4 regions of the Nocardioides aquaticus genome follow, and region 3 is predicted to be linked to each of the others. Evidence: predicted binding sites of a transcription regulator. Region 3 holds the regulator's gene; each other region holds the start of a gene.
The links. The regulator LexA, encoded in region 3, represses DNA repair genes until DNA is damaged. The targets are predictions, from matches to a motif close to TCGAACANNTGTTCGA.
Positions count from the first base shown of each region.

Region 1: the regulator LexA is predicted to act here: its motif matches at 1,449-1,464, upstream of ENKNEFLB_RS16360 (LysM peptidoglycan-binding domain-containing protein).
Region 2: the regulator LexA is predicted to act here: its motif matches at 1,139-1,154, upstream of ENKNEFLB_RS11105 (HNH endonuclease signature motif containing protein).
Region 4: the regulator LexA is predicted to act here: its motif matches at 2,691-2,706, upstream of ENKNEFLB_RS15850 (DUF222 domain-containing protein).

Region 1 is NZ_CP075371.1:3,382,733-3,386,325, reverse strand. It holds gene secA (preprotein translocase subunit SecA) at 1-91, shown strand, start outside; gene ENKNEFLB_RS16365 (Rv3235 family protein) at 105-578, opposite strand; gene ENKNEFLB_RS16360 (LysM peptidoglycan-binding domain-containing protein) at 612-1,409, opposite strand; gene ENKNEFLB_RS16355 (hypothetical protein) at 1,515-2,078, shown strand; gene ENKNEFLB_RS16350 (sec-independent translocase) at 2,138-2,464, opposite strand; gene ENKNEFLB_RS16345 (Mrp/NBP35 family ATP-binding protein) at 2,467-3,593, opposite strand, start outside.
Region 2 is NZ_CP075371.1:2,300,316-2,303,908, forward strand. It holds gene ENKNEFLB_RS11095 (hypothetical protein) at 142-684, shown strand; gene ENKNEFLB_RS11100 (hypothetical protein) at 704-1,024, opposite strand; gene ENKNEFLB_RS11105 (HNH endonuclease signature motif containing protein) at 1,239-2,519, shown strand; gene ENKNEFLB_RS11110 (hypothetical protein) at 2,717-3,358, opposite strand; gene ENKNEFLB_RS11115 (DUF2237 family protein) at 3,467-3,593, shown strand, end outside.
Region 3 is NZ_CP075371.1:4,013,868-4,017,460, reverse strand. It holds gene ENKNEFLB_RS19515 (MXAN_6640 family putative metalloprotease) at 1-1,619, opposite strand, end outside; gene lexA (transcriptional repressor LexA) at 1,715-2,428, opposite strand; gene ENKNEFLB_RS19505 (LysM peptidoglycan-binding domain-containing protein) at 2,754-3,086, shown strand; gene ENKNEFLB_RS19500 (hypothetical protein) at 3,232-3,510, opposite strand.
Region 4 is NZ_CP075371.1:3,280,540-3,284,132, reverse strand. It holds gene ENKNEFLB_RS15855 (hypothetical protein) at 107-994, opposite strand; gene ENKNEFLB_RS15850 (DUF222 domain-containing protein) at 1,416-2,606, opposite strand; gene ybaK (Cys-tRNA(Pro) deacylase) at 2,775-3,191, opposite strand; gene ENKNEFLB_RS15840 (LON peptidase substrate-binding domain-containing protein) at 3,264-3,593, opposite strand, start outside.

The DNA of each region.
Region 1 (3,593 bases), 630 kb from region 3:
CCTGTGCCCCTGCGGCTCGGGCAAGAAGTTCAAGCGCTGCCACGGCGCGGCGGGCGGACCGACCGGTCTGACCGCGCGCGCCAACGGCTGAGCGCGGCCCGCGCTCAGGAGAAGTCGAGGGCGGTGCAGACCCAGCGTCCGCGCCGCCGCTCGAACCGGGTGGCCACGGCCCGCGACCGCGGGCCGTGGGCGGCGTGCACGCCGGCCTCGACCACGCCCTCGGCGATCACGCAGGTGTGCACGCTGAGCACCCTCGGTCGTACCGGCTGGACCCGGGCGACGCCGGGGGTGTGACCGCCGGCGTGGGCCACCAGCCAGGCGCGGCGCTGCAGGTCGGAAAGGACCTCGCCGTCGACCCAGCGCACCAGCTGGCTGGCCGGGCGGTCGCCCCCGACGATCTCGAGCGCCGCCTGCACCACACGGCGTGCCCACGCCTCGACGGTCCGCGAGCCGTCGTCACCGGGCGGCACGGCCGCGACCGGCGGTGGCTCGCGCCGGGGGACCAGGGCCAGGGCGAGCGTGCCCTGGACCCCGACCATCGGCACGGGTGGGCGGAGCGGGACGACTGTCGAGGACATGGCGGTCTCCTTCGGGCGGTCGGGGTGGGCGGGTCAGGGACGGTCGAGGTCGAGCTGCTGGCCGGGGAGGACCAGGTCCGGGTCGGGGCCGATCCGCCCGGCGTTCGCGGCGTAGATCTCCTGCCAGCGCGCCGCCACGGCGGCGTCGTCGACGGGGCCCCCGGCGGAGCGCAGCTGGGCCTCCGCGATCGCCCACAGGGAGTCGCCCGGCACGACCCGCACGGTCGTGAGCGGCGCCGGGGGAGGTCCCGGGGTCGGGGTCCCGGACCCCGTCGCGGCGCGAGGGGGCAGGGCACGAGGGGTCGTCGACCTCGACCCCTGCTCGTGGGTGCGGGGTGCCTCACCGGCGACGCGGTCGGGCAGCGGCAGCCCGCGTGGCCCGGTGCTCGGCAGGTCGCCCGTCGCGGCGGGCAGGGCCAGGGCCGCGATCGGGTCCGTGCCGGCGCCGCCGGCGCCGCCGGTCCCGCCGGCAGCCAGCGCCGGAACGGCCGGTGCGGCGACCAGGACGCCGCCGCACGCCGCCAGGACGGCACGACGCAGCCACGGCGGCAGTCCGGCCGGTGCCGGCAGGTGCGCAGGGTCGGCCCCGGGAGCGGCAGCCACGACCAGGCGCAGGACGCCGGCCCACCAGCAGCCGCCCGCGACCAGGGCGGCCAGCGCGCACAGCGGGACCAGCAGCTCCTCGAACGAGGCGGAGCGCCAGGACCAGCCCTGGACGCCGGAGCGCACCGCGACCAGCTCGGGCAGCGCGAGGGCGGCGACCAGCAGCACGGCCAGGGTGGCCGCGACGACGACGGCCGCCCTCCGGGCGAGGTGCGGGGGAGGCGTCATCGGGTGCTCCAATGCGTGCGGTTGCGTCCGTTTGGATCAGACAACGCCTGTTCGACCCGGTCGTCAACCGGCCCTCCACAGCGGCCGCTCTGGCAGGCTGGCGCCATGGGCACAGACGAGCACCTGCTCGACCTCTTCGACGAGCTGGAGGGTCGGGCGGAGACGCTCTACGACGCCGACCGGGCGCCCGAGATCGCCGACCGGAGCCGCGCCGAGTACCGCGCGGTGACGCTGGCCAGCCGGCTGATGGCCTCCCTCGGGGACCCGGTGGTGGTCCGCGTGGTCGGGGTCGGGCCGGTGGCCGGCACCCTGGAGCGGGTCGGCGACGGCTGGTTCCTGCTGCGCGGCGCCGCGCAGGACTGGGCGGTGCCGCTCGTCGCGGTGCAGTCGGTCACCGGGTCCTCAGCGCGCTCGGTGCCCGAGGTGGCCTGGCCGCGGGTGGCCGCGCTGGGCCTGGCCGCCTTCCTGCGCCGGCTGGCCGAGGAGGGCCACCCGTGCGTGCTGCACCTGCGCGACGGGGGACGTCACGAGGGCACCCTGCTGCGGGTCGGGGCGGACTTCGTCGAGCTGCAGGAGGGCGCCGACGCGGCCCGCCGCTGCCTGGTCGCCCTGGTCGCTCTCGCCGCCGCCCAGGTCCGCCGAGATGACGCTTCCGGACAGCCGAGATGACGCTCCCGGACACCCGAGATGACGCTCCCGGACACTCCGGGGCACCTGGTGGTCGAGCCTCAGGTGGCCTCGGTGTCGTACGGCGGGACCTCGCCCTCGGCCAGCGTGCGCTGCGCGGTCCGGGCGCGCCGCTCCTCCTCGTCGGCCTCCTCCATCGCCTCGAGGATGTGCTTGCGCACGACCGCGCGCGGGTCGAGGTCGCGCAGCTCGAGGTCGGAGTAGGCCGGGCCGAGCTCGGTGCGGAGCTCGTCGCGCGCGTTGTTGGCCAGGTTGCGACCCTTGCGGATCAGCTGGCCGGCCTGCTTGGCCAGGTCGGGGAGCTTGTCGGGTCCGAAGACGACGATCGCGACGAAGGCGATGACGACGAGCTCCAGGAACCCAGGCACGCCTAGACCTTAGCGGTGGGGCTCAGGCCGAGCTGACGCCCGGCCAGGCCGCGGCCACGTCGGCCCAGTGCGTCGGCCACCCCACGCAGCGCCAGCGCGGACGGCGAGGTGGGGTCGGCCTCGATCACGGGCTTGCCCACGTCGCCACCCTCGCGCAGCGAGAGGTCGAGCGGGATCCGGCCGAGGACCGGGACGTCGTAGCCGAAGCGGGACGACAGGGTGGCGGCGACGCGGTCGCCGCCGCCCGAGCCGAACACCTCCAGCCGGTGGTCCTGCTCGGGGGTGCAGTGCGGGCACGGCAGGAAGGACATGTTCTCCACGACGCCGATGACGCGCTGGTGCATCATCGAGGCCATCGTCCCGGCGCGCTCGGCGACCTCGGCGGCGGCCTCCTGAGGCGTGGTCACCACGATCACCTCGGCCCCGGGCAGGTGCTGGCCCAACGAGATGGCCACGTCGCCGGTGCCGGGCGGGAGGTCGAGCAGCAGCACGTCCAGGTCGCCCCAGTACACGTCGGAGAGCATCTGCACGAGCGCCCGGTCGAGCATCGGGCCGCGCCAGGCCACGACCTGGTCGCGGCGCGGCTTGAGCATCCCGATCGAGATCACCGAGACGCCGCTGGGGGTGGGGACCGGCATGATCAGGTCCTCGACCTGGGTCGGGCGGGCGTCGGCCAGGCCGAGCATGGCGGGCACGGAGTGGCCGTAGACGTCGGCGTCGACGATCCCGACCCGCTGGCCCTGCGCGGCCAGGGCGAGGGCCAGGTTGACCGTCACCGAGGACTTGCCGACGCCGCCCTTGCCGCTGGCGATCGCGTAGACCTTGGTCAGCGACCCGGGCTGGGCGAAGGGGATCTCGCGCTGGGCCTGGCCGCCGCGCAGGTGCGTCTGCAGGCCCTCGCGCTGCTCGGGGGTCATCACGCCGAGCTCGAGCGCGACCCCGGCGACGCCGTCGACCCGGCCGACGGCCTCGGTGACCTCGGTGGTGATGGTGTCCTTCATCGGGCACCCGGACACGGTGAGGAGGACCGTGATCCGCGCGGTCCCGTCCTCGTCCAGGGCGACCGAGTCGACCATGCCGAGCTCGGTGATCGGCTTCTTGATCTCGGGGTCGTCGACCGTTGCCAGTG
Region 2 (3,593 bases), 1.7 Mb from region 3:
GGGGGGAGCGGGGGCAGGAGGTGCGGGTGGTGACGATCCTCCCCCCACCCGCACCTAGCGTCGAGCGCACCGCGCCGCACGTGCTCGCCCAGAGAACGAGTGCAGGCCGCGCCTGATCTCATCGCCTCCAGGAGGAAAACCATGTCCCAGCGCAACACCACCGTCCGCAGCCTCCACGACCTCGGCCTCGCCGGCTGGTTCGGCGGCTCCCTGATGGGTGCGGTCGGCCTCAACGGTGCCGCGGCCCAGGCCCAGGACCCGCGCGAGCGTCTCAGCCTGTCGGCCGAGGGCTGGAAGCGCTGGGCCCCGGTCAACGCCGCCGCGATCGGCGCGCACGCCGTCGGCGGCGCCGGTCTCATCCTCGCCAACCGACGCCGCGTGCGCCAGCAGGACGAGGCCGCCGCCAACACCGCGATCAAGCTCGCCCTCACCGTCACCGCGGCCGGTCTCACCGCCTACAGCGGCGTGCTCGGCGCGAAGGTGCAGAAGGAGAGCGACCAGGGCGGCAAGGGTGCCACCGAGCCGTCCGACCAGGCCTCCGCCGGCCTCGCCGCGGCCCAGCGCCAGCTGCAGGCCGTGCAGTGGGCCATCCCCGCGATCACCGGCGTGCTCGTCGTGATGGGTGCCCAGCAGGGCGAGCAGCAGCGCCCGTCGCAGCAGCTGCGCACCCGCCTCGGCCGCTGAACGGCTCGCGCCGGGGTCGCTAGGACGCGCCGTCGGGGCGTCGTACGACGACGGCCCCGGCGTTGTCCGGCCACCCCGGCGGGGTGGCGACCTGCTTGAGGCGACCCACGGTCGTCTGGCCCCCGCCGGCGGAGAACGTGTCACCCACCGCATAGCGGGAGCCGGCGTACGTCAGGTGCGTGCCGTCCCAAGAGACGTCCTCCCGGTGGGCGACGAGCAGCGAGCTGCCGAGCGTCACCGCGCCGTGGAAGACCCCGAGGCGACCCAGCAGGATGCCCGGCAGCTGGGGGGCCCGCTCGTACGTCGTCAGCACGGCGTCACTGCGATCGGCTTCAGGCACGCCTTGGATCGTAGTGATCGGTGGGGGCGCGGGCCGAGGGGGTGAGCTCCCCGCCTCGCGGTGCGGGAGCGAGTGTAGTGAGCGCCTCTCGAGACCATCACTGCAAGCCTGTTAACGAACCTTTGATCGAATGTGGCCGTACTGGGTGTGCAAAACTGCCTCTGACCTGTTGAAACACCCCAGAACTGTCGGTGGCGAGTGCTTGGATTGATCCATGGCCACCGACAACGACACCACCACCGCACACCCCGTGCCGGCCGGTGTCCGCGCCCTGTCGGCGAGCGTGACGGCGTTGGCGGAGCGGCCGCTGTTCGCGTTGGACGCCGCCACCACCCGGCAGACGATCGTGGCCCTGTCCGAGCTGAAGTCGCGCCTCGCGGCCTACGAGTACGCCGTCCTGGCCCACGCCGAGGAGGTCCAGGTCGGCGCCGACACCGGCTGCACCTCCACCGGTGTCTGGGCCGCCAACGCCACCCGCTCGCCGAAGAACGTCACCGCCGCCCAGGTGAAGCTGGCCACCGCCCTGGAGTCCCGGTGGCACCGTGTGCGGGACGCGCTGGCCGACGGTGTCATGAACCCCGATCAGGTCCGGGTCGTGGTGAACGCGTTGGAGGACCTCCCCGACGACCTCGACGCAGCCCTCCTGGTCCAGGCCGAGGAGGCACTGGTCGCCTACGCCGTCGAGTTCGCTCCCACCGAGCTCAAGCAGCTCGGCGCGCACATCCTGACCCTGATCGCACCGCAGGTCGGTGAGGAGATCGACCGCAAGAGGCTCGAAGCCGCTGAGGCGAAGGCCGCGCAGAAGCGCAGGTTCACGCTGTCGTTCGACGGGCACGGCACCGCGCACGGGCGGTTCACGATCCCCGAAGTCCAAGGGCAGATGCTGCAGAAGCTCCTCCACGGGTTCGCTGCCCCTGGCCACGTCAACTGCACCTCCGCCAGCGACGACCCCGAGGGTGGGAAGCGGGAGTGGGTCAAGGGCCGCCCGTCGGCGCAGAAGCTGGGTGAGGCGTTCTGCGAGCTCATCGAGAACTACCCCCGCACGAGCGCACCGAAGGTCGGGGGAACGTCCGCGACGGTCGTGGTCGCGACGTTCCTCAAGGATCTCCAGGACGGCCTCGGGACCGCCACCCTGGACACCGGTGGGGAGATGACGGTCGCGCAGGTCCGGCGTCTGGCGTGCGAGGCCGAGATCATCCCGGTCGTCCTCGGCGGCGACGGGGAGATCCTCGACCTCGGCGACGGCAAGCGGTTGTTCTCCACCCCGCAACGGATCGCGATCGCGCTGCGTGACACGACGTGCACCGCCAGAGGCTGTGACTGGCCCGCCTACCTGTGCCATTTCCATCACGACACCTGGGTCTCCAAGGGTGGCAAGACCGACCTCAAGGACGGGCGGCTGCTGTGTCCGCACCACCACGCCCGCGCCCACGACCCCACCTACGACATGACCGTCCACGCCGACAACGAGGTCACCTTCCACCGACGGACATAAGCCGACCCAGCTCGGTCGATGGGTGATCTGCACCCACCAGGTGCACGGGGATCACCCATCGACCTGCGGAGGTTGGTCTCGAGACGCTCGCTGCGCTCGCTCCTCGACCACCCGGGTTCGACCGACCCCGTACCCGTCCGAAACCGCTACGCCGCGCCCAGGGTCGCTCGTCACCGGGTCTCGAGACACCCCGGAGGTCAGGCGTCGGTGTGCCGCGAACGCTCGGCGAGTCGTACTGCCGCGTGCAGGACCAGGCCGGCCTCCTCTGGGTCGGACACGGCCCGCTCCGGCACCGCGCCGCCGAGCAGCGCCGCCGGGCCGGTCAGCCACGCCCACACCCGCCACGGGTCCATCCCGGCGGCCAGCAGCGGCTCGAGCACCGGGGCGAGGTCGGCCCTCACCTCTCCGTCCGCCGTGAGCTGGAAGGCGGGGATGAGGACCTGCTCCCCGGCGTTCACCAGCAGGAGCCGGTGGGTCGACGCGGCCTTGTGCACCGCGAACCGGGTCGCGTCCACGCTCGTCCCGCGGACCTCTGCGAGCGAGGGGTAGTCGTGCCAGCGGCCCGCCAACAGCTCCTCCCGCACCCTTGCCCGGCGGGCGACCTGGACCAGGCCGACGGGGACGGCGTGCTCCGGCTGGGAGCCCTGCTGGCGGAGCAGCGCGTCGAGCCGTTCGATCTCGTCGTCGCTCAGCGCCCGGCCGGTGAGCGGGTCGGTCCATCCCGCACGGCCCTGGTCGTCCCGGGCCACGGTCGGCAGACCGGACTCCGCCAGGGCGTCGGCGAGGCCCAGGGCCTCCAGCCGGGCAGCGAGGCGGTCACCAGGGCGTTCGTCGGTCATGCGCCCCAGCCTGCCCCACCCCTCGCAGCGCCGCCCGGCCCCGGTGCTCGCCGTGCCCCCTCCAGCCGGGCGGACCGTCCAGATCCCGGCAGGTGGGAGGATGGTGCGGTGAGCGAGCGCAACGTCCTCGGCGGCGAGCTGGAGCCCTGCGGCACCGACCCGATGACCGGGTTCTTCCGCGACGGGTGCTGCCGCACCGGCGAGCAGGACCAGGGCAGCCACACGATCTGCGCGG
Region 3 (3,593 bases):
GCGTACCCCTGGCAGGAGACCGAACCGAGGCTGAAGCAGTCACGGATGCGCGTGCTGGCGTTGACCAGGTGCACCTCGACGGCCTGGACCCGGCGGGTGGAGAACGGCGTCCGCACCGAGGCCTTGCCGTTGCGGTCCAGCGCGACCCGGCTGGTCTTCGCGGTGCCGTCCGGTGCGACCACGGAGATCCGCAGCTCGGAGCCGCGCCTCGGCGCCGCCAGGTCGGCCTTGACGCGCAGCACCCAGCGGTTGGACTTCAGGCCGCCCCCGGGCTCGAGGCGCACCGTCGAGCCCGTGAGGTGCCCGAGGCGTCGGGTCGAGGAGTACGCCGTGCGGCGCAGGGTCAGCTCGCGCTGGTCGGCCACGGGGCTGCGCGGGTAGGCGTTGGCGTTGCCCTCCTCGTAGCGCTGGCGCGAGAAGCGGTTCGCCGCGACGTAGTCGGCGAACTGGGCCCGCACCGAGGTGCCGCGCGCCTTGAGGACTCGCTGGAGGGCGGCCAGCGAGTAGGTCTCGTCGGGGTTGAGGAAGTCGGCCTCCTCCCACACGTCGCGCGCCAGGGTGGGCAGCCCGCCCTGCTTGGCCGGGAACCTCTCGGTCAGGAAGCGCCAGAACGACCACGCGCCGTAGACCTCCTGGCCACCCCGGTCGAGGTCCATCGGCCGGGCGGGCCTGCCCATCGGGCCGTACCGCAGGTAGGAGACGTTGTCGTCGACGCCGTCGAAGGTCTCGTCCTCGACCCAGGTGGCGGTGCCCTCCATCAGCCAAGGGTCCTCGAAGAGGTCGTAGGCGAACTGGACGGCGTGGAAGTACTCGTGGGCGACGGTGACGTCCAGGTTCTGCTGGGGCGTGTTCCGGGGGTACTGCTGGCGGACGTAGTCGTTGTCGAGCACGCAGTAGGCCCAGGTGCTGAACCGCGCCGAACCACCGTCGTACGGGCCCTCGGGGTCGGAGGTGCAGTAGCCGTAGATGGCCTTGTCGCCGATGTCGGCGAGGTAGATGTCGGTCTTGGCGTTCCCGCCGTCGTTGCGCGCCCGGCCGTCCCTCCTGGGAGCGCGGTAGCCCGCGGCGACGTAGGTGTCGTGGACCCCGGCCACCGAGGTGAGCACCCGCCGGGCGAAGCGCGGCGTGGCGGCGTCGGCGGTCGAGTCGACCCGGTGGACGCACACGTCGGCGTTGCAGGTCGGGGCGGCCTCGCGGACCCGGTAGCGCACGCCGAAGGGCGAGCCGTTGCCGTCGGTGGGACGCGCCAGGTAGGCGTCGGCCGTGGCGCGGTCCTGCCGGGACAGGTCGCCGCGCGCCGCGAGCAGGTCGCGCAGCGCCAGGGTGACGTCCCGCTCGTCGGCCACCGGGGGCCCGGGCTCGGTCTCGCCGGGGTCCGCGGCCGGCCCGCCGACGCCGTCGGCGAAGAGCTCCTGGACCTCCTCCAGCGTCTCCTCGGGCAGCGGGGGACGCTCGCCCAGCACGACGTCGGGCAGCACCGGGACCGAGTCCGGAACGGAGCCCGGGACCGAGCCGGGGCCCGGGTCGGGATCGGCCGCGGCCGGCACCGCGGTGAGCGGGGCCAGGAGCAGCACGCTCAGCACACCCCCGAGCAGGGCGGTGGTGGCAGGACGACGCATGGGGGGCTCCCGGGGGTGGGCGGTGCGGGCAACCCGCAGCGTACGTGCCGCCCCCGACATCCCCGGGACCGCTCACCCGACCCCGGGGACGGGTCCTACAGGCTGCGCAGGACGGCGGTGACCTTGCCCAGGATCGTGGCGTGGGTGCCGTCGATGGGGGAGTAGGCGGCGTTGTGCGGCATCAGCCACACCTGGCCGTCCTTGCGCTGGAAGGTCTTGACCGTGGCCTCGCCGTCGATCATGGCGGCGACGATGTCGCCGTTCTCGGCGGTCGGCTGCTGGCGGATGACCACGAAGTCGCCGTTGCAGATGGCGGCGTCGATCATCGACTCGCCGCTGACCTCGAGCAGGAAGAGCTGACCGTCGCCGACGATGCGGCGCGGCAGCGGGAAGATCTCCTCGATCCGCTCCTCGGCCAGGATCGGGCCACCGGCGGCGATCCGGCCGACGACCGGCACGTTGGCGGCCTGCGGGACGACGTCGCCGACGCCCGTCTCGTCGATGCTGGACTCCTCGCCGCTGCCCAGCGAGCGGCGCGAGGCCATGTGCTCGGGCAGGAACACCTCGAGGGCGCGCGGGCGGTTGGGGTCGCGCTTGAGGTAGCCCTTCTCCTGCAGCACGCGCAGCTGGTGGGAGACGCTCGAGGTGCTGGTGAGGCCGACGGCCTCACCGATCTCGCGCATGCTCGGCGGGTAGCCGCGTGCCTCGAGGCACTCCTTGATGTGCGTGAGGACGCGCTGCTGGCGCGGCGTCAGCCCGGTGGCGTCCGCCGGGCCGTCGGGCAGCTCGCTGACGTTCTTCTTGGGCATGCGGGTGCACCTCTCCGGGGTCGGTGTGACAGGAGTGACGCTAGACCGTCGGGCACCCCCACTTCAAACACCTGTTCGAACCCGCGTGTCGCGGGTGACCGGCCAAGGCTGTCGAACAAATGATCGAGCGGGGTCTTGCGCTCGTTCGAACAGGTGATCTACTGTCGCTCAGGTGTTCGATCGAACGTCTGATCGACCGGGCCCGACCGCCTCGTCACCGAGGGCTGTCGGCGCCGGCCTCTAGACATTGGTTCGTCCACCACCGACCCCGGTGGTCAGCACCGCATCCGGCACCGCTGACCGCCCCCTTCCCCAGGAGGTCACCATGAGCGCCACCCTGCAGTCTGCCCGCCCCACCACCACCGTGCGTCTGACGCGTCGGGGCCGGCTGGCCGTGCTCCTCCTCGCACTGGTCGTCCTGCTCGCCGCCGGCCTCCTGCTGGCGCAGGCCTCGATGGCCGACGGCGAGGACACCCCCGACCCGACCCGCGTCGTCGTGGTCGCCCCGGGCGAGACGCTGTGGGGCCTGGCCCAGGAGACGGTGGCCGCGACCGGTGAGGGCGACGCCGCCTCGGTCGTCACCGACATCCAGGAGCTGAACGACCTCGACTCCGGCGTGCTGCAGGCCGGTCAGGAGCTGCGCGTCCCGCTCGGGTGACGTGTCGGCCACCACGCCGGCGCATCGACCCGCGCCGCTGGTGGGCTAGAGGCTCGTCGACGACTCGACCCCGTCGACGAGCAGGGGAACGCTGAGGGGCGGGGTGGCCACGGCCGCCCCGCCCCTCACGCATCTGCCAGTCGTGTCAGCGCACGCGGCGCCCGACGTACCCCTCGCTCGTCGCGACCGTGTCGACGTCGTTCGCGTGCCCCACGGAGGGAGCCGCCGGCGGGGTCGCCAGCAGCCGCAGGATCCGCGCGACCAGCATCAGCCCGGCGAACAGGCACGCCACCGCACCCAGCGACGCGAGCCCGAGGAACCACCACGCCTCGCCCCGTCCGCCGCGCGCCTCGGACCCGAAGTCGATGGCCGCGAAGACCAGGTAGCCCCACGCCACGACGAGCAGCGTGACCCCCAGTGACAACCCCAGGAGGGTCGGTGAGACTCGTCGCTGGGGCCGGGGACCTCGTCGCGACCCGGCTCGCTTTCCGCCCATGGGGGTCATTG
Region 4 (3,593 bases), 730 kb from region 3:
TCGCGCGCCCGGGGCCCCTGCGACCCGAGAGCCGCCCCCACCCACCCGGGCCGCCACCCACCTCGGAGGCGAACTGAGGTCACCCGAGTTACGTTGCTACTTCAAGTCAAGCGGCGCCGACGAGGCCTCCGGCAATAGCCCCAACGAGTGCCGACACGCCCGAGGCAGCAGTGACTACCGCAATCACCCGCGTGTCGAACCGAGATGATGCGTCAGCGAGAGCCTCGCGCGCCAATGTCGAATCGATGGCATCGATGGCCGCTTCATCATCGGAGTAATCATACTGAAACAGGGGCTCAATGGGGTTATCTCGGATGCGATCTTTAAAACGCCGCCTATCCTCGTCCCAACTTTGCCGCATCACCTCGATTGCCGCAACTGACAGCCAAACGTCCCCCATCGCCTTCCGGCTCTTTTTCCTCCAACCACGCATGGCGAGCCGCCGTCGCATTTGCTCCCGCCATTTCAGGACAGGAATTGAGTGATGCTTCTGGCGCATTGCCAGCATTGACGAAAGCCTGCTGTTTGTTATGGAGGACAGGTCCCGAATTCGGCGCGCATTATTCTTGTACTCAGCAAAGAGCCAGAAGTAGTAGTGAGCACGGCGGTACCACGAAGCAAGCTCGTCATCGATGGACTGCAGTTCATCGTGATCGACAACTAGCAAGCCGTGACCGGTGGTTCGGTGCTGATCGCTGGACTTCACATGGAGTGCATCTGTGTGGGTGAACAGATTCTGGCAGCCAGGACTACATGCTTGAACGTAGACGTCGGCTGCGCACTTCTCAGCAGCCTCGGTGAGAATTTCTGCTACTACGCGACCGGCTGCCCTGGACACTCGCTTATCGGACTGCTGCTCCCACATTACAAGCAGGAAAACACCATCCCAGGCTACGTAGTAATTTCCAGACGGGAAGTCAGTTTCTCCACTGAATTCCTTCTGAGCCTGCCTAGAGACGGCTACTTGAAAATAGATTGGATCGGAGAAGTTCACGGAATGAAAGTGGTCGCTGCCATACAGGGCCTCTTCAGCCTGGGAATCCGAGCGAACCCGGGGGTACTTATCCGACCTCTGCGAAGCGTGTGCACGATGAGGCGGGCGGTCGAAGTCCTTTACTCGACTATCCAATTTTAGTGCATCGCAGAGGTTGCCGAGGATCTCCTCAGTTCCTCGTAAGTCGTTGCAGTCAGTTCGCAACATAACTAGTCCCTGCCTCGCCGCGAACGCCTTGCCCGGGACGGCTGGCTCTTTGACAACGACAGAGGCGCCCTCTGTCGCGGGTGCATCCGGCGCCGACTCGGCCACTACTGATTTCAAGACGCCCCCAAGATCGCTCACAGTCACTTCCGGGGCCGATCGTAGTTGTTGGCCCGTCAAGTTGTCTCGATCGACATTGGAAGAATGAGAGGGTTGTTTAATGACTTGTCGGGTCCTGGAGATCGGTCTTGCCGCCCTTGGAGACCCAGGTGTCGTGATGGAAATGGCACAGGTAGGCGGGCCAGTCACAGCCTCTGGCGGTGCACGTCGTGTCACGCAGCGCGATCGCGATCCGTTGCGGGGTGGAGAACAACCGCTTGCCGTCGCCGAGGTCGAGGATCTCCCCGTCGCCGCCGAGGACGACCGGGATGATCTCGGCCTCGCACGCCAGACGCCGCAGCTGCGCGACCGTCATCTCCCCACCGGTGTCCAGGGTGGCGGTCCCGAGGCCGTCCTGGAGATCCTTGAGGAACGTCGCGACCACGACCGTCGCGGACGTCCCGCCGACCTTCGGTGCGCTCGTGCGGGGGTAGTTCTCGATGAGCTCGCAGAACGCCTCACCCAGCTTCTGCGCCGACGGGCGGCCCTTGACCCACTCCCGCTTCCCACCCTCGGGGTCGTCGCTGGCGGGGGTGCAGTTGACGTGGCCAGGGGCAGCGAACCCGTGGAGGAGCTTCTGCAGCATCTTCCCCTGGGTCTCAGGGATGGTGAACCGGCCGTGGGCTGATCCGTGCCCGTCGAAGGACAGTGTGAACCTGCGCTTCTGGGCGGCCTTGGCCTCGGCTTCCTCGAGCCTCTTGCGGTCGATCTCCTCGCCGACCTGCGGTGCGATCAGGGTCAGGATGTGCGCGCCGAGCTGCTTGAGCTCGGTGGGAGCGAACTCGACGGCGTAGGCGACCAGTGCCTCCTCGGCCTGGACCAGGAGGGCTGCGTCGAGGTCGTCGGGGAGGTCCTCAAGTGCGTTGACCACGACCCGGACCTGGTCGGCGTTCATCACACCAGTGGCCAACGCGTCCCGCACACGATGCCACCGGGACTCCAGGGCGGTGGCCAGCTTCACCTGGGCGGCGGTGACGTTCTTGCGGGACCGAGTGGCGTTCGCGGCCCAGACGCCGGCCGAGGTGCACCCGGTGTCGGAGCCGACGGCGACCTCTTCGGCGTGGGCGAGGACGGCGTACTCGTAGGCCGCGAGGCGCGACTTCAGCTCGGACAGGGCCACGATCGTCTGCCGGGTGGTGGCGGCGTCCAACGCGAACAGCGGCCGCTCCGCCAACGCCGTCAGGCTCGCCGCGAGGGCGCGGACACTGCACGGGACGGGGTGCCCGCTGGTGTCCTTGGTCGTGGCCATGGATCAATCCAAGCACTCGCCACCGACAGCCCTGGGCCGTTTCCACAGTTCAGAGGCGGTTCTGCACGACCTAGACGGCTACATTCGATCAAACGTTCAGTAACAGTTTCGGGAGGTCTCGAGACGCTCGCTGCGCTCGCTCCTCGACCACCGGGGCCGCTTCGCGCGTCAGCGGCCGACGGGGGCCACCGTCGCGCCGGTGAGCCGGACCAGGTCCGCCGGGGCGAGGCCCACGTCCAGGCCGCGGCGACCCGCCGAGACGTAGACGCGGTCGTGGTCGAGCGCGGAGGCGTCGACGACGGTCCGAAGGCGGCGGCGCTGGCCGAGCGGCGAGATCCCGCCGCGGACGTACCCCGAGCTGCGCTCGGCGGCGACCGGGTCGGCCATCCGGGCCCGGGAGGCGCCGACCGCCCGGGCGAGCGCCTTCAGGTCGAGCTCGCCGGTCACCGGGACGACCGCGACGACAAGCACCCCGTCGGTCTCGGCGACGAGCGTCTTCAGCACGACGGCGGGGTCCAGCCCGAGCGCGTCCGCGGCCTCGAGCCCGTAGGAGGCGGCGCGGGGGTCGTGCTCGTAGGGGTGCAGCGTGTGCTCGACCCCGCGGCGTCGAGCACGACGGTCGCCGGGGTGCCCCCGCCCCGCCTGCGCGCCACGGGCCTAGTTGGGCGACCAGCGGGTGCGGGCCACGTCGGTGGCCGGCAATGAGGGGATCACGTTCATCGCCCGCAGCTCCGCGCGGAGCAGGTCGGTGACCATGGTCAGCCGTGCTGCGGTGTCCTCGGCCTCGAGCAGCGCCTGCCGCTCCGAGAGGGGCAGCGGGGCGCAGGCGGCCAGGGTCCACGACAGGTAGGTCGCGTCACGGGGGAGCGTGCCCTCGTACGGGTCGCTGCGGATCTGCGAGAGGGCCTCGCGGTAGGCGGTGAAGATCGCGCGTGCACGCACCAGCTGCTCGTCGGCCACCGGGGCGGTGCCCTCCGGCCGGTCGAC